DNA from 4 places in the Marinomonas sp. GJ51-14 genome. Region 1 is predicted to be linked to each of the others. Evidence: predicted binding sites of a transcription regulator. Region 1 holds the regulator's gene; each other region holds the start of a gene.
The links. The regulator sigma-54, encoded in region 1, starts transcription at its own class of promoters, with help from an activator protein. The targets are predictions, from matches to a motif close to TGGCACNNNNNTTGCTNT.
Positions count from the first base shown of each region.

Region 1 (7,539 bases):
TCCGGAACGTCAAGCCAAAATTAATATTATTGATAATAATATTGCTCAACATCCAGATATTTTCTTTCGTATTTTGCATATAAAAAGTGATATTCAATAAACCACCAGACTCCATCTGAAAGTCCACATCAACTTTTGTTTCTTTTCCACGCCCTTGAGGCCCTAAGGGCAACACATTGATGCGATCCGCATCCAGTTCAAGTAAAGAAGTACCATATGTCTTAAGCAAGGTATCTTTCGTCACACTAGCAAAATGCACACGTTGTTCTGGTGATGCACGTCTATAGTATTTACCCATAACTTTTTTAGAAAAATCATCAAAATTAATAATTTTATCTAAAATATTATTAACTCGTTCTTCTAATAACTTAGGATCTTGAGACAACAGCTCTTTATCTTCAACAATTTCAGTACGAAACGCATCAACCATTGAAATAACAGCATCCCTTGCTCCTTCCACCCCCTCTTGGGACCATACAGAACCAGAGCTAAAAATAGCAAAAATCAACAGTAAACTTGATAAAACTTTGAACATTTATTTATTCCTCGGAGTCATCAGACTTAAACAGGAACTGGCTAATAAGATTCTCTAAAACTAGTGCCGATTGCGTATCATAAATTTCATCACCCTCTGTCAGAACGTCATCTTCAGCACCAATTGAAATCCCGAGATACTTCTCCCCCAACAACCCACTCGTCAGAATCGCAACAGAACTATCAACCGGAATATTATCGACATCAGATACAATATTCATTTTTACCAAGCCCATATAAAGCTCTTTATCAAATGAAATTGATTCGACATTACCAACCGCAACACCAGCAATTGTGACTTTAGCACGATTACTTAAACCACCAATATCATCAAACCTAGCAACTATTTGATATGTATCTTTTTTACCTGCAAAGGCAAGACCACTCACCTGAACTGCCAAATACACGAAAGCTAAAACACCCAACACAATAAAACATCCGACAAACAATTCAGTACGTTTATTTCTCATCCTAAAAATCTCCAAACATGGCGGCAGTTAACACGAAGTCTAACGCCAAAATAGCTAACGATCCCAAAACAACAGTACGTGTTGTAGCCTTGCCTATCCCTTCAGAAGTAGGAACACACTCATAACCCTGATACACAGCAATCCAAGTGACAACAACAGCGAAGCACACAGCTTTAATAAAGCCATTAACAATATCCGTATCGAAATAAACCGACTGCTGCATTAAAGACCAAAAAGCGCCATCATGAACACCCAGCCAACCAACAGATACTACAAGACCACCAATAATTCCCGTTGCTGAAAAGATAATACTAAGCAAAGGCAAACAGATGACACCTGCAATAAATCGAGGCGCTATCACTCTACGAAGAGGATCAACACCCATCATTTCAAAACTTGATAACTGTTCAGTTGCTTTCATCAAACCAATTTCTGCAGTCAATGAAGAGCCCGCTCGACCAGCAAACAACAAAGCCGTCACAACTGGAGCCAACTCTCGCAACAAAGAAAGCGCCAACAACTGCCCTACCGCCTCTTCAGATCCAAACTTAGATAAAATACTGTACCCCTGAAGCGCTAACACCATGCCAATAAAAGCACCCGACACTATGATAATAACTAATGAAAGAACGCCAACAGAGTAAAGTTGTTTTATTAATAAATTAATCGATTCATTAAGACGTACAGGAAACCTAAAAACACTTTGCGCCAAAAAAATCCCTGCTCGACCAACAGCCTCTAACCAATCAAGAAGCCATCCCCCCAAAAAACTAATCGCCCTCATATCGCCACCTTATTGGAAAATTCTGCCTCAGGATAATGAAAAGGAACCGGACCATCAGGCTCACCATTTAAGAACTGTTTGACTTGAGGATCATTAGATGCTCGTATTTCTTCCGCTGAACCTTCTGCTATTACCCCCCACCAGCCAAAATACAAACATGATCAGCAATAGACAAGGACTCATCAACATCATGGGACACTAAAACTGACGTAATTTTGGCAGAATCATTAAGTTGGCGAATAAGCTTAACTAAAACCCCTTTAGAAATAGGATCTTGACCAGTAAAAGGTTCATCATACATAACTAAATCAGGATCTAAAGCGATCGCCCGAGCCAAAGCTACACGACGAGCCATGCCTCCAGACAATTCTGCAGGCATTAATTTAGCAGCACCACGCAAACCAACACTCTGTAATTTTTCAGACACGATCCGATGGATTTCATCTCGGCTTAATTTAGTATGCTCCTCCATAGGAAAAGCCACATTTTCCTCTACCGACATATCACTAAACAAGGCCCCGCTCTGAAAGAGCATACCCATCTTCTTTCTAACCTTATAAAGGTCAGAGCGAGATAATTCATGAACATTTTGCCCATCAACTAAAATAGTACCTTGATCCGGCATGAGCTGCGCGGCAATCAATCGTAATAACGTTGTTTTACCTGTACCACTCGGTCCCATAACGGCTGTAATTTTACCACGAGGAATAGTAAGAGAAATGTTTTCATAAATAACATGATCCCCTCTAGAAAAACTCAGATCCTGGACATTTATATAAGCATCTACCACTGATACACCTTTTAATCCTTGTCTAATATCAACAGATACTATCACCGCCCTCTCACAAATAAAATCTCACGCTGGCTAAATTCAACTTGTTTCTTCGATCAAGTCTTGAATTTCAACCTCAAACCTCATTAAATGGTAGCCTCTGTTTTTATGAGTAATTTCAATACCATGTTGCTATTTTCAATCGCCCTAATTTCAGGGTTAATCCTTTTAGTCGTTAGCTCCGATAAATTTATAGAAAACTCAGCTCTAGTAGCCGAAAAGCTCAACGTCAATCCAATGGTTATTGGCATAACACTAGTGGCTCTAGGAACCTCTGCACCAGAAATGGTTGTTTCCGCTATAGCTGCATTTGATAATGCACCAGAAATCGCAGTTGGAAACGTGCTTGGTTCAAATATTGCGAACATCGCCCTCGTTTTGGGCGTCACTTTATTATTCTCAGCTATCCCAATTGCACCTGGATTATCAACAAAGGAAGTTCCTCTTGTTTTAGCTGTCACATTTCTCACCGGCTTTCTACTTTACGACCAGCATCTCACTGTATGGGATGGTGCCATATTAATTATCGCCTTCGTCATTGTGCTAAGTATCTTATTACGAGGCAGTAAAGATTTAAAAAGCCAACTAGAAGAAGAGTTACCTGAAGATGATGGAACATCTATCATAAAGTCTTTAATCATGGCCCTTATTGGCCTTGTAGTACTAATAGGCAGTTCTAAATTATTAGTTTGGGGGGCAATTGGCATTGCAACCAACCTTGGCGTTAGTGAGCTGGTTATTGGCCTAACAATTGTCGCTATTGGCACCAGCCTTCCTGAGTTGGCAGCATCAGTAAGCAGCGTGAGAAAAGGTCACCACGATATTGCAATTGGTAATATTTTAGGCTCTAACATCTTCAACCTCGCTACGGTATTGCCTTTGCCAGCTTTAATTGCTCCAGGTCTAGTTGACGCAAATATCCTTAGCAGGGATTATCCATGGGTACTAGGACTAACTGTAGCGTTGGCTTTAGCTATCTATTTATTTAAGAAAAGTAAAAACAATAGCATACCCAAATGGATAGGTTTACCACTACTAGCCTCTTATGCCATGTATTTATTCATCATTAGTACAAGTAGTTCAATGTAATGTTCAACATTAACAAATTATTTTCATTAAAATCATTTTCGCTTTTTGTCATTGTATTTGCATTGGCTGCCTTTTTGTTTTGGTATGGTTCGAAACCAACACAAAATTTGGTAAAAACAGAATCACTAAAAAGCTCACCGGATTACTTCATTACAAAGGTAACAGTAAAAAGGTTTGATAATGATGGCTTTTTAATAGAAGAAACCAATGCGGATCAGACTCTTCACTACATCAACGAATCGAAGACTTTATTAGAAAAACCTGACACAAAACGCAATTCAAAGTCCGGCAGTTGGAGTGCAAGAGCAGATAAAGGGGTTATTGAAGACGGAAGTAATGATATCCTATTAACAGAAAATGCTAACGCGACAAAAAAGTACCTGACATCTGAAGATATCTCTCTCAGTGCAGATAGCGTTCACTACCTAGATAAAAAACAATCACTAACAAGCAGTGGAAATGCCAAGCTTTTCTCTACTCAAGGAGAAACCTCTGCTGATACAATTACCACTTTTATAAATTCAGAAGAAGTCATCATGACAGGATCTGTACGAGGAAAATATGAAACAGCTTATTAACTTTAGCGCTTTGCTTACCTCAGCTTTAATCGGCCAATATGCTTACGCACTTCCTGATGACACGAATAAACCATTAGAAATTCAAGCTGATGAAGCTTCATTCGACCAAAATACAGGCGAAGCGATTTATAAAGGCAATGTATTCATTAAACAAGGCTCTATTGAGATCGAAGCTCAATATCTAAGAGTCTCAACAGATCAAAGCTCTCGCAAATTCACCAGCCTAGAAGCAAGCGGTTCACCTGCAAAATTCAGCCAACAGGTAGACTGGAGCGGCAACATAGTTATCAGTAAAGGTGATGAAATCCATTATTCAACTAGCGAATCCAAACTTGAAATCATGGGTAACGGCTATTTAAGTCGCATGCAAAACTCTATTGCAGCCGACTACATTCTTTATATGATAGATGATGGTACGTTTAATGCTGAGAAAAAAGACACAGGACGTGTATCTATGACACTACAACCTCAAGCACCTAAGGCAACAAAATAGATGGCCTTACTAGAAGCAAGAAACCTAGCAAAGAGCTATAAAAAGAGACAGGTCGTAAAAGACGTTTCCATATCTGTTGAATCAGGACAAGCTGTTGGCTTACTTGGCCCTAATGGCGCAGGCAAAACGACCTGTTTTTATATGATAGTTGGCATGGTCGCCAACGATGCTGGCGGCATATTTATTGATGGTAATGATATTACTAATAACGCCATGCACACTCGAGCCCAAAAAGGTATTGGCTACTTACCTCAAGAAGCCTCTATCTTTCGCAAAATGTCTGTCGAAGATAACATTTTAGCCATATTAGAAACTCGTAAAAAATTAACAACAGCTGAACAACATTCTAGGCTGGAAGACCTTTTAGAAGAATTTCACATTACTCACATTCGGAAAAACCTAGGTATGGCACTGTCTGGTGGTGAGCGTCGAAGAGTTGAAATTGCAAGAGCTGTTGCAATGAACCCCAAATTTATATTACTGGATGAGCCTTTCGCCGGTGTAGACCCAATTTCTGTAGGTGATATCAAACTGATAATCAAACACCTTCAAGAAAGTGGCATCGGTGTCTTAATTACCGATCATAACGTCCGGGAGACACTCGATATCTGTGATAAGGCCTACATTGTTGGTAACGGCTATATCATTGCGTCAGGAGATGCGGATACGGTCATCAATAATGAACAAGTCAAAAAGGTCTATTTAGGTGACGACTTCCGCTTGTAACCCCTTATCATTACTATAGAAAGGGAGTAGTATGCATAACTTGTTCCAATTCACTCAAACAAGAAGAGTTGCTCTATGAAGCAGTCTTTACAATTAAAACTCGGTCAACAGCTGACCATGACACCACAACTGCAACAAGCCATCCGCTTGCTGCAGCTTTCTACGTTAGATTTAAAACAAGAAATACATGAATTCCTTGAATCAAACCCTCTTCTTGAACTAGATGATGACGAACAACTTCATAATGAAATACCAGCCAGCATTGAATCTAAAAGCACTGACACTGTCCTTGATGCAAGTACCAGTGAAGAAGCTCGCGTAGAGTCTGAATGGACGGAAAACATTCCGGAAGAATTATCCATCGATAGTAACTGGGATGACACGTATCAAAGTTCAGCTGCAGTAAGTGATAACAATAGTTATGAGGGTGATAGTGATTTTGAAAGCCGTAATGCTCCAGCAGAAAGCATCCAAGATCATTTAATCTGGCAATTAAACCTAACTCATATGTCTGATAGAGACATTGAAATCGCCTATGCCATTATTGAATGTGTTCAACCCGATGGCTATCTCAGTATATCAACAGATGAAATTTGGGAATCACTTGGCGTTGAGCTAGAAGACTTAGATATAGAAGAAGTGGTTGCCGTGCAGCATCGATTACAACGTTTTGACCCTGTTGGTGTTTGCTCGATTGATTTACGTGACTCCCTATTAGTGCAACTAGAAGCATTTCAAAATCATCCGCTTTATAAAAGCACTCACAACCTTATTGACCATTATTTACCTTTACTGGGTAACCGCGACTTTGTCCAACTAAGCCGCAAAACAAAACTCAAAGATGAAGCACTAAAAGAAGTTGTTGATTTAATCCAGCAACTTAATCCGCGTCCGGGTTCAGTCATTGATGTAGACGATACAGATTATGTTATCCCAGACGTATCGGTGAAAAAACGCAATGGGACTTGGCAGGTGGAACTAAATAATGACGCACTCCCACCGATTAAAATTAACGAAACCTATTCTGCAATGGCCACAACATCAGCCGCAACAACTGAAGATGTAAGCTATATTAAAACGTCTCTTCAAGAAGCCAAATGGTTTATGAAGAGTTTACAAAGCAGAAATGAGACATTATTAAAAGTAGCCAGTTGCATTGTTAGCAGACAAATTGATTTCTTCGAATTAGGTGAAGAAGCAATGAAACCTATGGTCCTTCATGATGTTGCCGAAGAAGTTGGCATGCATGAATCGACAATATCCAGGGTGACAACACAGAAATATATGCACACCCCTAAAGGTATTTTTGAACTTAAATATTTCTTCTCAAGCCATGTTAATACAGCATCTGGAGGAGAATGTTCTTCTACCGCAATACGAGCTATGATTAAAAAGCTTGTTGCTGATGAGCCTGCGAAAAAACCATTAAGTGATAATAAGCTAGCCACTATATTGGCTGACCAAGGCATACAGGTTGCACGACGAACTGTTGCCAAATATCGTGAGGCGATGAACATCCCTCCTTCCAATGAACGTAAGCGATTGATCTAAACGGATACCATTTTAATATGTCATTAAAATCATTATTAAAAGCTGAGCTAGTTTTAGCAAAGCAAGATATTGTTAGTAAAAAACGCGTTCTAGAAAGCTTGTCTGAAGTAGCATCAAATCGCCTCCATTGCGATAATGAAGCCGTATATGATGCACTATTAGGACGAGAAAAACTTGGCAGCACAGGCATTGGTAATGGTATAGCCATTCCACACTGCCGCCTAGAATCAGCAAACCATACTGCAATTGTGGTTATGTCACTACAAAATCCTATTGATTTTGATTCAATTGACAAAAGAGCTGTTGATCTCATTTTTGCATTAATTGTTCCCCCCCATGAATGTGATGAACATTTAGCAACGCTTGCCCAGATTGCTGAACTTGCCCAATCCCCTCAGGCACTAGATAAATTACGAACTGCTCAAACTAATGAAGATCTATTTAATATATTTGAGTCATTAATATAGGACAAATACATGCAA
Region 1 is NZ_CM147879.1:2,811,521-2,819,059, reverse strand. Features, by position in the region: gene AC0L3Y_RS13420 (MlaC/ttg2D family ABC transporter substrate-binding protein) at 1-535, opposite strand, end outside; gene mlaD (outer membrane lipid asymmetry maintenance protein MlaD) at 540-1,004, opposite strand; gene mlaE (lipid asymmetry maintenance ABC transporter permease subunit MlaE) at 1,006-1,788, opposite strand; partial or broken gene AC0L3Y_RS13405 (ABC transporter ATP-binding protein) at 1,785-2,578, opposite strand; gene AC0L3Y_RS13400 (calcium/sodium antiporter) at 2,729-3,709, shown strand; gene lptC (LPS export ABC transporter periplasmic protein LptC) at 3,709-4,287, shown strand; gene lptA (lipopolysaccharide transport periplasmic protein LptA) at 4,271-4,780, shown strand; gene lptB (LPS export ABC transporter ATP-binding protein) at 4,781-5,506, shown strand; gene AC0L3Y_RS13380 (RNA polymerase factor sigma-54) at 5,582-7,057, shown strand; gene ptsN (PTS IIA-like nitrogen regulatory protein PtsN) at 7,075-7,524, shown strand; gene AC0L3Y_RS13370 (HPr family phosphocarrier protein) at 7,534-7,539, shown strand, end outside.

Region 2 (7,539 bases), 1.3 Mb from region 1:
TAAAGCTCAGATTTCGTATGGGCCAGGTAAAGCAGCCAATGCCGGAGGAGTAGCAACAAGCCAACTTGAGATGGCACAAAATGCAAGTATGCAAAATTGGACGTTTGAAGATGTCGATGCAAAATTGCAGACAATCATGAAAAATATATTTGTAACTGCAAGTGAGACAGCTACAGAATTTGGATCACCTGGAAATTTATTGTTAGGAGCAAATATTGCAGGTTTTAGACGGGTTGCCGATGCAATGATTGAGCAAGGGTTAGTCTAGGGAATACGATAAAACCGAATCTAAATAATCCTTCGTTTATTAATACTGAACAAAGCCATGTCACCTTGTTTAGTATTAATAAACGACTATTTTCCACCAAACTTTATAACTTCTAAAGCAATCAGAATGGTTAATATTAACTCTGTTCAGCTCCTACCCTTTTCAACACTTCTTCTCCATCTATTTAAATGCAGACATTATTTCACCCTGTACTGCATCAATACCAAATTATCCAGAATTACATTTGAAGACCAAATGAACTCAGCTCCCGCACCAGAGAATTGATCAATGAAGTTCATATAGCCATTTTTGTTATCCACACCAATTTCTCTTTCGGTATAAGTCGTAGCTTTTGGCCATTTAGATGTATTGAAGTCAGTTTGCATCCAATTTTCTGGTACTTTCCAATGCGCTGCGAAATTGTCTTTTCCATTTGTCATATCAGCAGTCGAACAGCTTGATGAGTCACGCAATCCATTCGTTTCTTTTACACAGGATATGTCATTGATTGGTGCGGTATAAAAAGTCTGAACTGACCAATCCTCATTGGTCACTGTACCATCACTAAAACTGGCGATAAATCCACCGTCTCCAGGGTGATATTGGCTTCCTCGGTTAGCTTCTGAGCCTAGACCTAAATTTTCTTCCCAATCAATCAGCTTGACCGCAACGGTATAAGGCTTATTCACTTTGAATTTCACAACACTGGAATTGAATGGTGTGAAAGGAACCGAGTCAACGGCGATTAGCTGTCCATTTACATACATCTCAAAATAATTATCGGCAAACAAATAGGCAGTTATCACTTCGCCTGTTGAGTCGATTTCTACAACAGGTACTTGAGTTAAATCTACACCTGCTAGGCTATCTGGCTTCACACCTGTGCAGTCATTATATAAATCAAATGCATGCGGTGCTGTTTGAAACGCATTATCAGCTGGAACCATCCATGTATTACCCATTTCATCCGTGATTTCACCCATTGCCGTGACTCTGGCTTGTGCTCCTTGGCATTCATAAAGTTGAGCAATGGTTTGCGTTGCAGGGCCTTGAGTGAATACAGCTTCCCCTTGCTCTTCGGAGGCATAAGCTGAGCCAACCAAAGAAGAACAGACTAGCATGACCAATGAAGGAAATATTTTGGCAGAGTTCATCTCGAAATCCTTAAATAGAAAATTAGAGTCATCATTGTCAGGCTATTAAACCTCGCTTTGGAAATGAGCAAAATCAGATTTACATTAATTTATGATTGCTTCTCTGAGCTTTCTTGGTGCATTAAATATCCTTATAAATTTCAAAAGCGTTATTTCTTTATCTGCCATCCATTTTTTATTTCAAAAAAATCTCTATTAATCAATAAACTAAAAAAAGGTACCTATATATAATGATATATCTTGCTAGGTTTCTTTTTTCTGGCACTGCTTTTGCTAATTATTTAATACATTAATACTCATTCACCTTGTATTAACCGTATCGCTGTCCAACGCCGGTCAGCATCACTAATGGCAACGTCGCCCACTACTGTATCGCTCAGTAGCATCTGATTAGGTTCCTGTAATAAAGGAAATCTGATGAAGAGGAGACGTTTGTCTATCTATTTCATTTTTCTCTTACACGATTACTTAACTCAGTTTCTATTGTGGATTTGTGGCCATTATTTGTGGAGAAAAACGCATGAAAAAAATCGAAGTAACCGAAGCTATTTTTGCCGTAAAAAAAGAGAGAAATCTTACCTGGGAAGCTATTGGAGATGCTGTAGACATGACAGATGTATGGATCACATCAGCATGTTTAGGGATGAACAGTTGTACACAAGAAACCGCTGAAAAGTTAGTTGCATTTTTAGAATTGCCAGAAGCCGCCATAGCGACGTTGATGGAATACCCAACAAAAACATGGGATCAAGCAATTCCACAAGATCCTTTGATTTATCGTTTATACGAAGTGGTTGGTGTTTACGGCCCAACACTTAAAGAAGTCATTCAAGAAAAATTTGGTGACGGCATTATGAGTGCTATTGATTTTTCGATGTCGGTAGAGAAAGAAGAGAACCCAAAAGGTGATCGTGTTGTTCTGACCTTAAACGGTAAGTTTTTACCTTATAAATCCTGGTAATAAGTACGAACAAATCATTCAATTTGAGTAATTATTAAAAATTAAAGAGAGGGCTTTATGGCTTATATAGAACCAAGTGAGTTTGTAACCAAAATGGTCGATGCAGGCGAACAAAAAGTTTACATGTCGACAAAAGACACCCTTATCCGTGCATTTATGGCGGGTGCAATTCTAGGTCTTGCAGCAATTTTTGCAATCACAGTGGCAACGAAAACAGGTAACCCATTATTAGGCGCTTTATTGTTTCCTGTTGGTTTCATCATGTTATACCTGATGAAGTTCGACTTGTTAACAGGTGTCTTCACGTTGGTACCATTAGCATTATTAGACAAGCGTCCAGGAGTAACTCCAAGCCAAGTATTGCGTAACTGGGGATTGGTTTTCATAGGCAACTTTGGTGGTGCATTAACAACTGCCTTTTTGATGGCTTTTATCCTTACTTATGGTTTCTCAACAGACGGTGGCGCCATTGCCGCAAAAGTGAGTACGATTGGTGAATCGCGAACTTTGGGTTATCAGTCACATGGTGCTGGTGGTTGGTTTACTATCTTTATTCGTGGCATGTTATGTAACTGGATGGTGTCTATGGGGGTAGTTGGTGCGATGATATCTACGTCTGCTGGTGCAAAAATGGCCGCGATGTGGATGCCTGTTATGTTGTTCTTCTACATGGGTTTCGAGCATTCAATTGTAAACATGTTCCTATTTCCATTCTCTATGATCATGGGTGGCGAGTTTACCTTTATGGATTATATCGTCTGGAATGAAATTCCTACTGTACTCGGTAACTTAGCGGGTGGTCTATGTTTGGTTGGTCTACCGTTGTATTACACTCATGTAAAAACATCTAAAGCGCGTAAATTAGCTTAATTTTTTATTACATGATGTTAGATGGTTATTTTGAAAAGCCCTGTTACCTTAAGTAGCAGGGCTTTTTAGTTTATCACATTGATAGCGCTCTTTATCAAAGGGCCACTTAAGGAATCGTATGAGCAAGCCACTTAGCGTCAATATGGGTTACGCGACCAACAAAGGTAGGAAAGAGGTAAACCAAGATTTTGTTGGGAGTCGTATTCCTAGTGAGCCTTTATTGAGTGCAAAAGGGATTGTTTTAGCGATTGCGGATGGCATCAGTTCGAGCAATGTAAGCCAAGTCGCGAGCCAAACCGCCATCACCAGCTTCTTAGAAGACTATTACTGTACGTCTGATGCTTGGTCGGTAAAAACCTCTGGGCAAAAAGTGGTGAAATCGATTAATGCTTGGTTGCACGCGCAAACACAAAATAGCCCTTATCGATTTGAGAAAGACAAAGGCTATATTTGTACTTTTAGCGCGCTTATTTTGAAGTCGAACACTGCGCATTTATTCCATTCTGGTGACAGCCGTATTTATCGATTAGATGGCTCCACTTTAGAGCAATTAACCCAAGACCATCGACGGATTGTATCGGCAGAGGTGAGTTATCTCACTCGTGCTTTAGGCATCGATTCAACATTAGAGATTGATTACAAAGCCGTTCCTATCACTCAAGGCGATGTTTTTTTATTAGCCACAGATGGGATTTATGACTTTATAAAAGCGTCGGAAATTACCGACAGTATTTCACAATCCTCAACACTGGATGATGCCGCTAATCAGCTTATTGAACTCGCGCTAACAGCAGGCAGTGATGACAATTTAAGTGTGCAGATTGTTCGAATAGAGCATGTCCCAAGCTATCAACTGGACGAAGTACAACAGCACGTTAGTGGGCTGCCTTTGCCGCCGCCATTATCAGCTAGAATGATTCTGGATGGTTATGAAATCATTAGACCTATCTATGTCAGTAGTCGAAGCCATGTCTTTTTAGCCCGTGACATAGATTCGTCTCAAACGGTTGCGTTAAAAGTACCTTCTATTGAATTAGGTAACGACCTTGCTTACCTTGAAAGCTTTATGTTGGAAGACTGGATAGCCAAACGTGTCACCAATCCACATGTAGTCAAAGCGATAGAGCCCACACGAAAACGGAATTACCTATACATAGTAACGGAATATATTGAAGGAAAATCGCTGGCTCAATGGCTGATAGATAACCCAAAGCCAACCTTAGAGCAAACTCGCAATATTGTTTCTCAAATTGCCAAAGGCTTGCAGGCCTTTCATCGCCAAGAAATGATTCATCAAGATATTCGTCCTGCCAACATCATGATTGATGACACAAACACAGTAAAGATTATCGACTTTGGTTCTACCTATATTGCAGGTGTATCAAATACGGAAGAGGAAGTATTAAAAGGCACCATGCGTTATTCGGCACCTGAATATTTTTTAGGACAAACAGGAAGCGCACAATCCGATATTTATGCGCTTGGTGTGATCACCTACCAAATGCTATCAGGCAATAAATTTCCCTATGGAGTTAACATTGCTCAGGCAAAAAGTGTGGCTGCGCAGCGCAGAATCAATTATACAAGCCTGATTAATGATGAATCTGAATTGCCTGTATGGATCGATGATGCACTACAGAAAGCTCTGCAAATAAACCCTTTAAAACGCTATGAAACCTTGTCAGAATTTATCTACGATTTACACCATCCAAACAAGGTTTTTCTAAATCGAACTCGACCACCATTGATTCAGAGAAACCCTGTCATGTTCTGGCAAGGTGTGTCTTTTAGCCTACTATTGATCATTGCTTGGATGCTTTTAGGTAAACAGTAAAGCCGCCCTTGATAATAAAATTATGCGGCAAACATGACTCTATTTCGACCAGCATTTTTAGATGCATAAAGTGCATCATCAGCAAGCCGTAAAACATAATCGATATCGGTTCTATCTTCAGATTTAGCACAACCAATAGACGTTGTAATACTACCGTATACATCCGTATAACCTGGAATATTCATCGCCTCAACAGACTGCAAAATATTTTTGGTAATCTCAAACATTTCACTTTCTAATTTGCGGCTAAAAAAGAATGCAAATTCTTCTCCGCCTAAACGGCACACTAAATCATCTACCCCAACAAACTTATTCATAATCCGAGCAAACTCAACCAATACTGTATCGCCCATTTCATGACCCGCTGTATCATTGATTTTTTTGAAGTGATCAATGTCTACCATTAAAACCCATGTAGATAGCCCGTTAGAATCAGACACACTATTTGCTAGTTTTTCAGTTGCTTTTCCCATGAAATAACGACGGTTAGGAAGCTTAGTCAATTCATCTGTCATAGCAGAAAGCTGCAGTGCTTTTTCTACTTCTCGACGTTTTCCGTCTACTTGCTCTTGTACTATGGCACTCACCACAACCAAAAGCGCAATAAACCAACAGATAGAAACAACATAAATACCAAATACACTATTCTGATTTGAGTTCATTAATGAACGAATGACTAGATAACCAATAATTAATGGAACAAAATATCCCAATACAATCTGTATACGAGCAATTTTCCCACCTATATATGGAGATAAAATTGCACGAACGCCACCATTGTCAGCAGTTATAGCCAAGGTTCCCAAGCATAAGAAAACACCAAAGGTTGTTGATAACAAAGACATAGCACCATAGAACGAAGTCAAACCATAGGCGTAACCTGTAATAGAAACCATAGGGATACACAAAGCAGTAAAAGACAACAGTTGCGAATAGTTAGCTTGTCGACAAATATGTAATAAATGAGAGATAGCAAGCAGTAGTAACATGAGCGTTGTATTCATGCCCATCGAGTTATCTTTACCTAGCATCAAGTCCTGATAAACTACGGACTTAAAAAGCATAAATAACTGCGAAAGATCCGATGTGTAAATAAAGCTAGTAAAATGAGCAATGCAAATAACCGACGCCGCGATTGCTAGAATCAATGGAACCCATTTATTAACCTTTCTACCATGCATCTCAAGACTAAACCCCAAAAGCGCAACAACCAAAGCAGTCAATGGATTTGTTGCCGGCTCATTAGCAATAGGCCTATATAGAAATTCAATACCAAAAGCATACCCAGCAAGTGTTACCATGCCTAATAAAGCTGTCGCCAAACCAATTTTTCGACCTACTTTTTTTACAAAATCACTTAAGTTCGTTTCTTTTATTTGTTCATTTTTCAACCCAAAAATGGGATTAATAACCGACATGAAAAGTTCCAATATTATGTTTTAATGATAACAACGCTAAAAATAAACAGGTAAAACTTTAATCCAACAACATTTTATCTATCCACATCACCCACGATCTTAACAAAACTTAACATAAAGACGATTTTAAGTCTTTTAAAATTACAATTCACTTACCTAAAAAGCTCTCTATAAAGCCAAAAAAAACGCCCGATGAATTTCATCGAGCGTTTTCAAAATGTCGTCATTAGCCATATTGACTAGATCAATTCATTTGGCTCTTCTTCCGCCACGTTAGCTTTTTCTGCTACTGGTTTATCTTTAGGCAATAAATCTTCACGAACCTTAGCTTCGATTTCTTGAGCAATTTCTGGATTTTCAGATAAAAACTGAGCGGCATTTGCTTTACCTTGGCCAATCTTATTACCTGCGTAGGCATACCAAGCTCCGGCTTTATCGACAAAACCTTGCTTAACACCTAGATCAATAATTTCACCCATGCGATAAATACCTGCACCGTAGTGAATCTGGAATTCAGCTTGCTTAAATGGAGGCGCAATTTTGTTCTTAACTACCTTGACGCGAGTCTCGTTACCAATGACTTCTTCGCCCTGTTTGACCGATCCAATACGGCGAATATCCAATCGTACTGAAGAATAAAACTTAAGTGCGTTACCGCCGGTTGTTGTTTCTGGTGAACCAAACATCACACCAATTTTCATACGAATTTGGTTGATGAAGACTACAAGACAGTTAGCATTTTTAATGGAACCTGTTAATTTACGCATCGCTTGTGATAACAAACGTGCTTGAACACCAACAGATGAGCTACCCATTTCGCCTTCAATTTCAGACTTAGGTACAAGAGCCGCTACCGAGTCAACGATGATAACGTCAACACTGTTAGAACGTACCAACATATCAACAATCTCAAGTGCTTGTTCACCGGTATCTGGCTGAGAAATTAAAAGGTCTGCAATATTAACACCCAACTTTTCTGCATAAGCTGGATCCAATGCGTGCTCAGCATCGATGAAGGCACAGGTTTTACCTTG
Region 2 is NZ_CM147879.1:416,247-423,785, forward strand. Features, by position in the region: gene gdhA (NADP-specific glutamate dehydrogenase) at 1-268, shown strand, start outside; gene AC0L3Y_RS02035 (hypothetical protein) at 466-1,422, opposite strand; gene cynS (cyanase) at 1,943-2,383, shown strand; gene AC0L3Y_RS02045 (formate/nitrite transporter family protein) at 2,441-3,253, shown strand; gene AC0L3Y_RS02050 (bifunctional protein-serine/threonine kinase/phosphatase) at 3,372-5,087, shown strand; gene AC0L3Y_RS02055 (GGDEF domain-containing protein) at 5,108-6,505, opposite strand; gene recA (recombinase RecA) at 6,745-7,539, opposite strand, start outside.
Region 2: the regulator sigma-54 is predicted to act here: its motif matches at 1,682-1,699, upstream of cynS (cyanase).

Region 3 (7,539 bases), 1.6 Mb from region 1:
GATCAAGCTGGCATGATCAAAGAGCTTGCAGCATCAGGGAAAAATCAACTAAAAGGCCCACTAAAAATTGGGGCCATTTTTACGATCGCACCTTATCTATTTCCTTTTATGATTCCGGCTTTGCATAAAATTGTTTCTGGTATGCCGCTAATCATTGAAGAAGACTTAACTGAAAACCTACGCCCTAAGCTTCGCAATGGAGAATTAGATGCAATCATAGTGGCGCTTCCTTTCCGTGAACCTGATGTGGTGACACAACCGATTTACGAAGAAGAGTTTGTCGTCCTTATGCCTAAAGACCATCCATGGACAAAATTAGAGACCATAGAAACAGACCAACTCTCGACTGATAATCTATTACTCCTTGGTAAAGGTCATTGTTTTAGCGAGCAAGTGTTAGAAGCCTGTCCTTTGGTTACAGAAAGCGAATTTGACGATGGTCGAACCGTTGTGAATGGCAGCTCTCTAGAAACCATCCGTTATATGGTTGCATCTGGTTTGGGCGTCACTGTATTACCTAAATCAGCGGTAACTAATATCAATCACGATATGCTAGAAGTACGCCCTTTCTCTGAACCTGTCCCAAAACGTACTGTGGCATTGGCTTGGCGCGCTAGCTTTCCTCGCCCAAAAGCGATTGAAGCTGTTAGCCAATCGATTCGTGATGCTTGTAAGCAACTAGATTTGTAGAGACACAAGATGATCGACGGATTAGACACACAGGATGTGCGCGAATTAAAAGGGGTAGGTAATGCAATGGCCGAAAAGTTGGCCAAACTGCATTTGAATACAGTACAAGATTTGCTATTTCACCTCCCTATTCGCTATCAAGACAGAACACGAGTTGTTCCTATTGGACAGCTCCGTTTTGGCGATGAAGCTGTTATTGAAGGCCAAATCACGGGATGTGAGATAAAAATGGGCAAACGTCGCAGTTTGCTTTGCCGTATCAAAGATAATACAGGCACATTGTGTCTACGTTTCTTTCACTTCTCTGCAGCACAGAAGAAACAATTAGAGTCAGGTAAACGTGTTCGCTGTTTTGGTGAGATTCGTCGAGGCAGTACAGGATTTGAAATCTATCACCCTGAGTACAAGGTAATAGGCGACGATGAGACACAAGAAGAAACGGCTCAACTTACACCTATATATCCTCTTACTGAAGGTTTGACTCAAACCAAAATACGTCAACTTTGTGAGCAAGCCTTAGAGCGTTTAACCCCTTATAACTTGCAAGAGTGGCTACCAGAGGAAATACGCTCACAATTCAGTTTGCCTCCATTGAGCGACGCTATTCTCTTTCTACATCACCCTTCTCGTGAAGCAGACCTAGAACAACTTAGATCTGGTTGTCACCCTGCTCAATACCGTTTGTCTTTTGAAGAACTGATGGCGCACCAACTTTCGTTAATTGGTAAGCGTATTAAAGCGAAACAAGATGTTTCCATAAAGGTCCCAACTGCTGGTGAACTGAGCCAAGCACTCTTGAATCAGCTACCATTTTCACCAACCAATGCACAACAACGTGTTTTCCAAGAAATTCTGACAGATTTGAACACAGGCCATCCAATGCTTCGTTTGGTGCAAGGGGATGTTGGTTCAGGAAAAACATTGGTTGCTGCACTCGCAGCAGCGTCAGTTGTTCAGGCTGGGTATCAGGTCGCAATTATGGCACCTACGGAAATTCTCGCGGAACAACATTACATAAACTTCACCCAATGGTTTAAACCGCTAGGACTTCAGATTGCTTGGATGACAGGCAAATTGAAAAGCAAGGTACGTGAAAAGGAACTAGCCGATATAGCTTCAGGTGTCGCGCAGATTGTGGTTGGAACCCATGCTCTCTTTCAAGACACGGTTGATTTCGATCGCTTAGCTTTGGCTATTATTGATGAACAACATCGTTTTGGCGTTCATCAACGTATGGCCTTACGGGAAAAAGGCATGAAGCATGGCTTTCAACCTCATCAGTTAATTATGACAGCGACGCCTATTCCTCGCACACTTGCCATGTCCGCATATGCGGATTTGGATTGTTCGATCATTGATGAGCTTCCACCTGGCCGTACGCCAGTAAATACTATTGTAGTATCTGATCAACGTCGCCAAGAAGTCATTGATCGCGTTAAGAGTGCTTGTGAAGAAGGCAAGCAAGCTTATTGGGTGTGTACGCTAATCGAAGAGTCTGAAGCACTGCAATGCCAAGCAGCAGAAGACACAACAGTACTATTACAAGAACAACTTAATGGATTAACAATCGGCTTGATTCATGGTCGATTAAAAGCCCAAGAAAAAGCCGATATCATGGCAAAGTTCAAAGCTGGTGAGATTCAACTATTGGTCGCGACAACGGTAATTGAAGTTGGCGTTGATGTGCCGAATGCAAGTCTCATGGTAATAGAAAATCCTGAGCGACTGGGTCTTGCGCAACTTCACCAGCTTAGAGGCCGTGTTGGTCGAGGTCAGGCAGCAAGCCATTGTGTATTACTTTACAAGTCACCTTTAGGGCAGAACGGAAAAGAGCGGCTATCAACTATGCGTGAAACCAGTGATGGTTTCAAAATCGCAGAAAAAGATTTAGAGCTACGTGGCCCTGGTGAACTGTTAGGCACTCGCCAAACCGGACTCTGGGAATTTAAAGTCGCAGATTTACAACGTGATAAGGGTTTACTAGATGACGTACAAAAAGCGGCTGCACTATTACATGCCAATCACCCCGAACATGTATCGCCTCTTTTATCTAGATGGCTTCCTAACCATGACCAATACTTAAACGTCTAGCTGAGCCTCTCATACTCCTTGGCTTCATATTTGCTTCATATCAAGCTTAGAAATCTAATTGAACACAATATGATCAATAAGACTTCTAACTAATAGTTTTCGGTGTATTCTTATTTTATCGATTCATTTGAAGGAGTAGACATGTCCTCTCTAAATCAAGGTGCTGAGTTATTCATACAAGGTTGTGGTTATCGAATCGAAAATGATCGTGTCATGATTTCCATTGAACGTATTGGAAACAATAGAACAGAAGATAATATTAGTGGCACTTTACGCCTTCAACTCTGCGCTTTTTCCTCAAACTCTAATATCTTTGATTGTAATGTATTAGCCTCGACATCTATTGGTGAAATCAAAGGCCAACACTTTATTCCAAATTGTCACTATGATTTAGTGTTCCAACCACCATCAACGGGATCATGGCAACTTGCTCTACAGCTAAATGAATGGGATGGCGTCAATTACGCATTACGTGACACAGTATATTTTGAAGCGCTTTATCAGACTCTTGCAGGACCTGACAACATAGCAGCAACTAAAATTGACACAGTAACACCTTTATTAACTCAATCAACGAATCATTCTGAGGCGATAAAGCAAGATAAGGCACCAAAAGTGTCCATAGATATGACAGACTCATCCCCCATTATAAATAAATTAAAAACAAAGAAATTACTGAGTATCTCCGGAATTCCCATAAAGGTACTTGAAAGACTTATTGCGGAGCGTCCATTTCAATCGGAAAAAGCCATCCTCAGCGTAAAAGGGATGGGGCCAGTAATGCTAAAAAAATTACTGACAAAATTGGCTGACTCATGATGCAGTTCTTGAACGGATGAAGGAGACAAGATCCAGTGCTCTCGCCTCTAATAGGAAGGACTAAGGTATATTAACCACTGTCGTGCTTTTAACCTCTTCCATTGCAACATAAGTGCGTGACTCACGAACATGGGGAAGCGTTAACAAGGTTTCACCAAGTAGTAATCGATATGTATCCATATTCGATACGCGCAGCTTTAAGAAGGTATTCAAAATCACCTGCAATTAGATGACATTCCAAAATTTCTGGAATTTCAGAAACGGCAGTTTTAAATTCGTTAAAACCTTCTGGTGATGTTGTCTTAAGACGAATTTCGACAAACACCAATAAGCCTGCATCAACTTTCTTAGGGTTTACCAATGCACAATAGCCAGTAATGTAACCATTACGCTCTAAGCGACGCACTCGCTCTAAACAGGGTGTAGCGCTCAATCCGACACGACTAGCCAATTCAACATTAGATAAACGACCATTTATCTGTAGTTCACGAAGAATCTTTTTGTCTAAACGATCAAGTGGCTTTGCTGAGTTATCCATCTGACGTGGATCTCCTTACATGACTTCTACTGAAGTTTAAGTCTACCATGTAGATTACAAGCTGTGGAAAGTGCTTTATTCAATATATTACGTATAGACGCAATTACCCTGTACAAAAAAGCACCAAAACAACGCAAAATACACATTTGATACAAAACAGTACATTCATCCATCAAAAATGCCCCTATATTGTGCAAAATAACTTCTTATATAAGCTACAAGCCTCACATACCGTGACTTGAAGAATTAAAGAACAATAATGTATAACATTAGCGCTTAGTGTGATTTTTGCCAAAAAGGTGTAAAAAAAGCATGTAGCACATCGTTTTAAATATTTTATTCTTGACTACGCCTCAAAAGAGTAATTCTATAGAGGTATGTGATGGTCTTTTTAGATGAATCATCTGCATATATTCAACAACAAGAAGAATTAAATGTTGGCACCAACCTTGCTAAGTATCAATACATAGATCTTCAGGTCTAATATTGAAAGGTTAAGTGAAATAACAACATATATAAAAATGCCCGGGAGGCTCAATATAATGAAATCGAATGTTGGTAAACTACTGTCTACTGCAGCAATCGCCGCTACTCTAAGCACTGCCGCTACTGCCGCTACTCTAGATGACGTTAAGTCAAAAGGCTTTATCCAATGTGGTGTTAGCCAAGGTGTTCCAGGGTTTTCAAACGCTGACTCTCAAGGTAACTGGTCTGGTATTGACGTTGATGCTTGTCGTGCTGCTGCCGCTGCCGTTTTCGGTGATGCTCAAAAGGTAAAATTCACTCCTCTTTCTGCTAAAGAGCGTTTCACCGCTCTACAATCTGGTGAAATCGATGTTCTAGCTCGTAACACTACTTGGACTTATACTCGTGATTCGTCTCTAGGCTTAGATTTCACAGCGGTTAACTTCTATGACGGTCAGGGCTTCATGGCTCGTAAAGACCTAGGTGTTGAGTCTGCATTGGATCTTGACGGTGCAACAGTTTGTACTGAGCAAGGCACAACAACTGAATTGAACATGGCTGACTTCTTCCGTAAGCACAAATTGTCTTACGTTCCTGTTGTCGTTCAGAAAGCTGATGAAGCACTAGCTGCATACGCTTCTGGTCGTTGTGATGTATTCACTACAGATAAATCAGGTCTTGCTGCTCACCGTTCTAAACTAGCTAATCCAAGTGATCATATGATCCTTCCAGAAACAATTTCTAAAGAGCCTCTAGGCCCTGTAGTTCGTCACGGCGACAACCAGTGGAAAGACATTGTAACTTGGGCTATGTTCGTTCAGGTTAATGCTGAAGAAATGGGCATTACTTCTAAAAACGTTTCTAAAATCAAAAAAGAAACAAATGATCCAGGTATTGCTCGTCTGTTAGGTAAAGAAGGCGATATGGGTGCTCAGCTAGGTCTTCCTGCTGATTGGGCTTACAACGTAATATCTCAAGTAGGTAACTACGGTGAAGTGTTTGAACGTAACGTTGGTCCATCTACTCCAGTAGGCCTTCCACGTGGTATTAACAATCTATGGACTGAAGGTGGTGTAATGTACGCGCCACCAGTACGTTAATATTTAATACCTAAAAGCACACCTGCTTAGGGTAATTTACTCAGCGGCAAATCGCCGCTGAGTTTCTCCCCCTTCCTTACCACATCTGACGAGCATTCCATTTGCCTGAACTAAGATGAGCGATAAAACTATTTCAAGTAATAAAAGCCTTTTGCATGACGCCGGCACTCGCGCCCTAATCTTTCAAATTGTGCTTCTAGCAGTGGTTGTATTCGTAGGCTATTATTTATTTAGTAACTTACAAGCCAACCTAGCAGACCAAGGTATTTCTACTGGTTTTGAGTTTTTAAACCAACCAGCTGGATTTCCCGTTCTTATTCACCTAATTGAGTACACAGAGGCAGACACATACGGACGAGCGTTTGTTGTTGCCTTAATTAATACTATTGTTATCTCTTTAATGGGTATTGTTTTAGCCACTATTATTGGTGTTGTAATGGGCTTAGCTCGCCTTTCCAATAATTGGTTAGTTGCACGCCTAGCGACTGTATATGTTGAAACCTTACGTAACATTCCTCTTTTGTTACAAATGTTCTTCTGGTACTTCGCTGTATTAGCAACCTTACCGCACCCTAGAAACAGCATCATATTTGCAGACTTTTTCTTAAATAAACGCGGCATTTATTCTCCAAACCCTATTTTTCAAGAAGGTTTTGGTATTGTTGTCGCAGGATTTATCCTATCAATTGCTGCCTCCATTGCTTTAATTGTTTGGGCGAAAAAACGTCAAACCAGAACAGGTCTTTGGTTTCCTGCTTATTGGGCTTCTTTCGGCGCAATCATTGCTATCACCTTTCTAGCATTGGTAGTGTCTGGTTTCCCTATTGAGTTTGACCTACCGCAAAAAAGTCGTTTTAACGTCACTGGCGGAATGGTTCTTCCTCCAGAATTTGTTGCTGTACTTGTTGCCCTTTCTACTTATACAGGAGCCTTCATTGCCGAAATCGTTCGTGCTGGTATCTTGTCTGTAAATTGGGGACAAACTGAAGCTGCTCGTTCTCTGGGTCTAAAAGATAGTTTGACTCAACGTTTGATCGTTTTACCTCAAGCGTTACGAGTTATCATCCCACCGCTTACTAGCCAATTCCTAAACTTAGCGAAAAACTCATCACTTGGTGCCGCCATTGCGTATCCAGAGTTAGTTGCTGTTGTTATGGGTACGACGCTAAACCAAACAGGTCAAGCGATAGAAAACATCGGTCTTTGTATGTTGGTTTACGGAACATTGAGTCTTACGATTTCAGTATTCATGAACTGGTACAACAAAAAAATGTCATTAATGGAACGCTAGGAGGAAAACATGGCTATTGAATTTAAACCATCACCAAGCCTTCCACCACCAGTGAATTCTGTTGGTGCTGTGGCATGGGTTCGCCAAAATTTATTGTCGTCCCCTTTAAACATCTTTTTAACACTGTTCAGCTTTTATGTTTTATATCTGCTTGTTCCACCCGTTGTAGAATGGGGCATTATTACTGCAACATTTGACGGTGCATCTAAAGCAGCTTGTACTGGCGGTGGTGCATGCTGGGCTTTTATTGGCGTTTATTTTGATCAGTTTATGTATGGGTTATATCCATCTGAAGAAACTTGGCGTATTAATTTAGCCTTGATTTTACTCGTGGTTCTAATCGGTACTTTTGCTGTAAAAACAGTCAACAAACTATATTTATCCATTGGGATTATCGTTGTTTACCCTGTTATCGCCTACTTCCTATTCGCTGGCGGTGTATTTGGGTTAGAAATCGTTGAAACGTCTTTGTGGGGTGGCTTGTTCTTAACGACTCTTTTGGGTGTCGTTGGTATTGTTGCTTCGTTTCCTTTAGGTGTTTTGTT
Region 3 is NZ_CM147879.1:1,189,824-1,197,362, reverse strand. Features, by position in the region: gene AC0L3Y_RS05865 (hydrogen peroxide-inducible genes activator) at 1-690, shown strand, start outside; gene recG (ATP-dependent DNA helicase RecG) at 700-2,781, shown strand; gene AC0L3Y_RS05855 (hypothetical protein) at 2,923-3,600, shown strand; partial or broken gene lrp (leucine-responsive transcriptional regulator Lrp) at 3,661-4,138, opposite strand; gene AC0L3Y_RS05845 (amino acid ABC transporter substrate-binding protein) at 4,681-5,703, shown strand; gene AC0L3Y_RS05840 (amino acid ABC transporter permease) at 5,819-6,994, shown strand; gene AC0L3Y_RS05835 (amino acid ABC transporter permease) at 7,004-7,539, shown strand, end outside.
Region 3: the regulator sigma-54 is predicted to act here: its motif matches at 4,577-4,594, upstream of AC0L3Y_RS05845 (amino acid ABC transporter substrate-binding protein).

Region 4 (7,539 bases), 1.0 Mb from region 1:
TCCCCAGCACAGTCGGATTTTCAATTGTTGCAGAGGAAGACTTAGAAACAGTTGCTGCATTCGCTTTTGTAGAAGTCGTCGTTTCATTTAAGTTAATGGTCAATATATCACCCACTTTACTGGCTTTCTGATCACCAAAAAAAACATCGCCCATGCCAACTTGATAAATACCACCAGTTGGCGCTTGAGAAGGGCCAATTCCATTCGGATAGACTGGCGTATAGTAAGGGTCATCAGACTGTATAGATTGGCTAATTTCAGGACCATTTAATGGATCATTTGCATCAGGAACAAACCCTTTGCGCTCCCCATTAGACTCAGGTTCAGCATCTGCTTCTTCATCGTCTGTTACAGCATCAATGACAGCATCAGCAACAGCACCAGCTGCTCCTGCAGCGGCAGCATTTGCAACCGCCTGCTGATCTATATCCCATGTAAGACACCCCGTCAAAGAGATACTTAACAATGCTAAGAGCGCAAATTTAATGTTCTTCATATTCCATACTTCACTATAATTGCTGTATTGCAAAACTCATCATACCATCTGCCGCAGAGATAACTTTCGAGTTCATCTCATAAGCCCTTTGTGTAGTAATCATATTGACAAGTTCTTCAATCGAATTCACATTCGACGCCTCCAGCATACCTTGCGCAAGAGTCCCTAAAGAATCTGTGCCAGGAACACCAACAAGTGGAGGCCCACTAGCATTGGTTTCTGTAAATATATTTTGCCCTTGCGCACTTAATCCAGTTGGATTAATAAAACCTGCAATATTAATAGCACCGACTTCTTGTGCATCCGTTTCACCTGACATTCGAACAGAAACAACACCATCTTCTGCAATCATTATTTCAATAGCACCAGGATCAATCTGAATACCAGGTTCTAAAACCAAACCACCAGAAGTTGAAATCTGCCCCTGACTATTTAATTGGAGGCTACCGTCACGAGTATAACCAATTGTGCCATCAGGCTGTAACACTTGTAAAAAACCTTTACCTTGGATCGCGACATCCAACTGCCTGTCTGTCATGTTGTAATCGCCATTAGAAAAATCTTTTTGTGACGCACCAACTTTTACACCTGTACCTAATTGTAGACCAGATGGCAGCTCAGCATTTTGAGCACTCAAACCACCGGGAGCTCTAACTGCTTTATACATAAGATCTTCAAATACAGCTCTGTCTTTCTTGAACGCCGTTGTTGAAACGTTGGCCAAGTTGTTGGCAACCACGTTCAACTGCTTATCCATTGCACTTAAGCCAGTCTTACTTACCCATAATGCTGAATTCATAAAAACCTCATTTAAATTCTATTATTCTTTACTGTTCAATTGGTATTTAAGCACTACGCTGTAATATTCGAGCTGAAGCGTCGGCATTATTTCGAATCGTATCCATCATCTTCACATTCATTTCAAAGCGTCTAGATAAATTCATAATATGGGTCATCTCTTCCACCGCGTTCACATTACTACTTTCTACAAAACCAGAAGCCAACTGAACATTAGGGTCTATTTCAAATTCTTGACCATCACGAGAATGAATAAGACCATCTTCCTCTTTTCGCAAATTCTGAGCATCAGGATTCACTAATTTAATTTGATTCAAAACGGCAACTTCATTACCGGCACCACCTTGAGGAATGACAGAAATAGAACCGTCAGCTGTAATATTAATACTATCAATAGGAGGCAAGAATATAGGCCCATCAACACCAGCAACAGGCAAACCTCGTCCGGTTACCAATTGTCCAGCGGCGTTAATTTGTAAATCTCCTGCACGGGTATAAGCTTCTTGACCACGCTCATCATAAACAGCAATAAAACCTTTCCCCGCAACCGCAACATCTAGATTTCGACCCGTTTGAATTAAGTCTCCTTCTGTGTATCGCGTCGCTGGATTTTCAGTCATAGCATATACTCGGCTAGGATGGTAATCACCATACACCTGCATAGAGCGAGCTTGCTCAAAATCAGAACGAAAGCCTGTTGTATTAACATTAGCTAGGTTATTAGCATGTATTGTTTGAGCATTCATGGTTTGTACACCACCACTCATTGCTAAATATAAGGCCTTATCCACTACGAGACTCCTCAGAAAATTCACATAACTCAATTAACTACTATCAAGAATCATACCAACTCGAAAACACATAAAAAAAGACAAAAAAAAGCCGGAATAGCAAAGCCATTCCGGCGTCAAATCTTCTCTCTCCAGAAAATTAACGAAGGTTAATTATCGTCTGCGTTACAGTATTTTCTGTTTCTAATGTTTTACTGTTTGCTTGGTAATTACGCTGCGCCTCAATCAGAGCAACAAGTTCAGACGTTAAATCGACATTAGACTCTTCTAATGCGCCCCCTTGAATCTTACCTAATGCCCCGCTGTTCGGACGACCGATATCAGCAGGCCCAGAACCTTTACTTGCCAACCAAGATGTATGTCCTGACGGCATAAGACCGTCATTACTATCAAACGTTGCCAAGGCAATTTGGCCAAGAATTGCCGTTTGTTGGTTGGTGTAATTAGCCACCAAGAAACCATCAGCATCAAACGACACACCCTGCAATTCACCAGCAGAATAACCATCCTGCTCAAAGCTATCAGTATTTTCTAATGCGTACTGAGTGGAGCCAGTCAAATCCAAAGGTGTTATACGACCTCGGTTTGTTGGATCTACACCCAAAATTTCTAAAGATATAGGTTGAGCAACACTAAATGGAGGCACGCCACGATAGGCCCCTAAGAGATTACCTGCAGCATCAAAGCTCACTGCAGTGTTTTTCTCCAAGTAACGTGTATCTTCTCCAGTTAAAGGATCAGGGAAAGTTTCTTCGCCATCCATTGTAACGCGCAACTCATAAGTATTATTTTCGCCCTGCTTAATAAAGTAATAACCTAGAGTATGGGACTCACCAAGGCTGTCATAAACTGTTCTTGTATTACCATAGGTGTAAGTTTCAGGCTGTAACGGATCAAAGGCTTCACGGGCAACCATTCTAGGGTTTCGGACATCATCCGCCTCAAGAGTTGACGCGATAGCCACTCCACCTAATGTACCAGCAACAGCTAAAGGGTTTTTAGTAGCCGCTTCGATATCAACAAGACTAGGCTCAACATCTCCCATATAAAGAAGCTCAAAAGCCTCTTCATTTGTACCATCACCATTATAATCCGTCCCACCTTCTGCAGAGTTATAAGTAGCATAAGTTTCACCTAAGAACGCAGCCCCAGTATCATCAGTCATACGACCATCAACCGTCGCATGAACTTTATAAGTATTAGGCAACTCACTCTTAGAATAATAGTAGGTTACTATGTGATTTTTACCATCACCATCGACGATACCTTGGGTCTGAGTATAATTATAAGTATCAGGGTCTAGCGGATCAAAATCTGCCTTGATGTAAGGCGGAACATCATCACTTTTTGAATTTAGGTTTACCTTCAACTCCATCTCTGTTGTTGACTCAGGGGGAATTCGATCCGTAGGAATCATAAGATCATCTAAATTACCACCAATAACGCCTTCTACGGCATTAAAACCTTGAACATGGCTACCCGTATTTGTCACCAAATAGCCATTTTCATCTAACTTAAAATTACCAGCTCTCGTATAAGACTGAGCAATACCAGCATCTAAAACAAAGTAACCTTGGCCATCAACGGCAACATCTAAATTATTATCAGTATAAGACAAGTTGCCAGGAGAAAACTCTTGAGCAACCTTACTTACACTCACACCAGAACCAATGCTATTACCACTACCCGCACCTAAAACACTGGTATTGTAGAGGTCATCAAATTCAATACGCGACTTTTTAAAGCCCGTTGTATCGGCGTTAGCAATATTATTACCTGTAACACTTAAATAATCGGCAGAAGCCTTAATGCCAGATAATGCAGTATTAAATCCCATAATGCTCTCCCAATTATCCTAAAATTTCTAATTCATTTGTAAGTTTAATTTTGCCGTGATTCTCAACATTCAACATAGTGCCGTTTTCACCATTAATGGTAACACCCTGAATACGGGTCGGAAGTTGTGTTGTCATAGCAGATATTTCCCCTTCAGCATCCGCTGATGAGGCGACAAAACGATATTCACCAGGCGGCAACGCTTTTCCGTCGTCGTCCAACTTATCCCATTTATAATCACCAGAATTAAGAACAGAAGTACGGACAAGGCGATTATCAGCGTCGTATATTTTCAAAGTCGCAGATTGAGAGTTCTCAGGAATGATAGTTTTCACTCGAACATCTTCCGAGCCTTCTGTAATTTTAGCTTTATCGCCATCCATTAAAATAGATTTGCCAACTAATGTAGAAGCACTTAACGCCTGATTAGAAGTCAAAGAAGTAGCCATAATCTCTAGTTGATCAGAAATTCCTGTCAATCTTTCTAGAGAACTAAACTGGGACATTTGCGCAACCATATCATTAGCATCTTGGGGAGAGGTTGGATCCTGACCTTTCAGCTGCTCAATATACAACTTCAAAAATACATTTTGATCCGCTAATGCTCCTGTCTCTTCTGCTGAGACTTCTGGTTTTTCAACACCAGCTTTTGCCTTAGCCGAGTCCGTCCCATATTGAGAGATCAGATTACCAAGACCTTTAGTATCAGATATATTTGCCATCTGTCAGCTCCTACGACTGCCCAAGCGTGAGCATTTTCTGCATCATACTTTTTGCCGAGTTCATAATTTCTACATTTGTTTGAAAAGATCGAGATGCCGACATCATATCTGCCATCTCTTCTATTGGATTCACATTCGGATAAAATACATAGCCGTCATCATTAGCCATTGGATGATCTGGTTCATATCTAGGCTGTAAAGGTGCATCTGACTCAACAATACCATCTATTTTAACACCAACACCCGCACCACTATTATCAGCACCAGCATTACTCCAGCCATAATCTCGCATGCTGTCATTCATCATTTGAGAAAAAATAGGCTTGCGTGCACGGTAAGTTTGATCTGCAGAGCTTGCAGCACTATCTACGTTCGCCATATTACTTGCGACCGTATTCAAACGTACCGTTTGAGCACTCATTGCGGATCCAGAGATGGTAAAAATATTACTTAAAGACATTGTTATTAATTCCCTGTAAGCGCTTTTCTCATGCCGCTAATTTTTCTATCTAAAAACATAAAACTCGTGTCAAATTGCAATGAGTTTTGAGCATACTCTGCCTGCTCTCTTTGCATGTCGACATTATTTCCATCCAGTGCAGGTTGACTACCATTGCGATATAACAAACCATCTTCTGATTCAAACAAAGAACCTTCAGCAGATATATGTCGAGCATTACTTCCGGCGAGCTGCAACTTATTGCGCTCATCACTCAGAAGTGAGTCAAACGAAATATCTCTCGCTTTAAAATTTGGCGTATCCGCATTGGCTATATTATTTGCAAGCACAGCAGCTCTAGCACTTCTAAACTCTAATGCCTTGTCGTGTCCTGCAAATGCACTTGCAAAAGAAATAGCCATTTAATCCTCAATGAAAAACATAATTAATTAATACAATGGATATAAAGCAATTATAATGCCAAAACAAAAAACCTATATATTTCATACAGTTATATTTCAAGCTAGACTACACGGCAAAAAGCGGCAAATTTAAAGAGGGAGTTTGAAAAACAAAAAAGCCCACCCATTCAAAAATAGGTAGGCTTTATATTTTGCTACTAATTAAAGATTAGCCAATCTAAAGAATACTAAATCAACTAATGCAAACCTTTAAAGCGCTTTCGCTTTGTAGACTATTCCAGGATGACATTGAACAATTTCAAAATAATCAGAAAGGCCGCTTAACGCCTCAGAACCACCAAGAAACAAATAACCGCCAGGCTTCAAAGACGCATGCATTCTTTTTAAAATATCGAGTTTTAAATCAACAGTAAAATAGATCAATACATTACGACAAAAAATCACATCAAACTTACCAAGCATGGTGAATGAATCAATAAGGTTGAGGTATTTAAACTCAACCCGAGAGCTCAAATGCGGCTTTATTTTCCAAGTAAGGTCATTTACTTTATCGAAATAACGACGTTGCAAATCAGGACCAAGACCTCGTGCAATAGCTAAACTATCATACTCACCCTGTTTAGCGTGCTGAAGGATATTCGTACAAATATCGGTCGCTATGATTCTTTCACCAGCTTTCAACACACCAGGTCGAGAAGATTTAAACTCTTCAATAACCATACTAATTGAATAAGGCTCCTGACCTGTTGAAGAGGCAGCAGACCAAATTCGCAAAGGTGTTGCCTTCATCTCAGGCAACACCTTATCTTTTAAAATAGTAAAAGGGTGTATATCTCGAAACCAGAGCGTTTCATTGGTTGTCATTGCATTAATGACTTCTTCTTTAAGCTTAAAGCTTCCCGATCTATCTAAAGCATCAACTAACTGCTCAATCTTAGAAAACCCTTCTCGCTCTAACACCTTTCCTAAGCGACTAGCGACCAGGTATTGCTTATTATCACTAAGTGAGATTCCACATACCTTTTGTAGATAATCTCTAAACCTAATATAGCCATTAGGCGTGATTGCATTTGTACTATTGAGCATTAAAACTCCATAAATAACAGGAATCAGAACGAAATATCATTCGGATTGAACCTGTACTGTTTCTATAGCTAATCGAGCTAATTCATCTGGCTGAAACTTGGCTAAGAAGCCATCCGCTCCTACTTTTTTCACCATGGATTCATTAAACACACCACTTAATGAAGTATGTAGCAGAATGAATAAATCTTGCAGACGACTGTCGTTACGAATTGCAGTTGTCAAAGTATAACCATCCATTTCAGGCATCTCTATATCAGAAATAACCATTGAAAACACTTCAGTAATGTCTTTTCCTTCAGCGACGATACCTTCTAGGTAATTCAGCGCTTCACGACCATCACACAATACCGTTGTCTCAAACCCAACCTGCTCCATACAACGTTTAATTTGCTTACGAGCAACAGATGAGTCATCAACGATTAATATATGATGCTTCTTAGCGTTTTCTTGAACACCATCATTCACAATACCTTCTGAAATATCCTGACGTGTAGGAGCTACTTCTGAAAGAATTTGCTCAACATCAAGTATTTCAACCATTTCTTTTTCCACCTGGCAAACAGCAGTCAGATAATTATCATTAGACAGCCCTTTCGGAGGTGGCTGAATATCACTCCAATTCATATTAACGATACGCTCAACACCACGAACCAAGAATCCCTGTATGCGTCTATTGTATTCGGTAATAATAACAAAGCACTGATCAATATTTTCCATCGGGCTTGAGCCTGTAGCCAAACCAAGATCTAAAATAGGAATCGTCCCCCCACGAATATGAGCAACACCTCTAACGACAGGTGAGCTATGTGGCATAGATGTTAGTTTAGGACACTGAAGAATTTCTTTTACTTTAAACACGTTAATGCCATAAAGGTGCTTACCATTCAATCGAAACAACAGCAATTCCAGTCGGTTTTCTCCCACTAACTGCGTACGTTGATTAACAGTA
Region 4 is NZ_CM147879.1:1,784,946-1,792,484, reverse strand. Features, by position in the region: gene AC0L3Y_RS08645 (flagellar basal body L-ring protein FlgH) at 1-496, opposite strand, end outside; gene flgG (flagellar basal-body rod protein FlgG) at 510-1,295, opposite strand; gene flgF (flagellar basal-body rod protein FlgF) at 1,342-2,085, opposite strand; gene AC0L3Y_RS08630 (flagellar hook-basal body complex protein) at 2,225-3,922, opposite strand; gene AC0L3Y_RS08625 (flagellar hook assembly protein FlgD) at 3,936-4,643, opposite strand; gene flgC (flagellar basal body rod protein FlgC) at 4,654-5,103, opposite strand; gene flgB (flagellar basal body rod protein FlgB) at 5,109-5,504, opposite strand; gene AC0L3Y_RS08610 (CheR family methyltransferase) at 5,754-6,590, opposite strand; gene AC0L3Y_RS08605 (chemotaxis protein CheV) at 6,627-7,539, opposite strand, start outside.
Region 4: the regulator sigma-54 is predicted to act here: its motif matches at 5,548-5,565, upstream of flgB (flagellar basal body rod protein FlgB).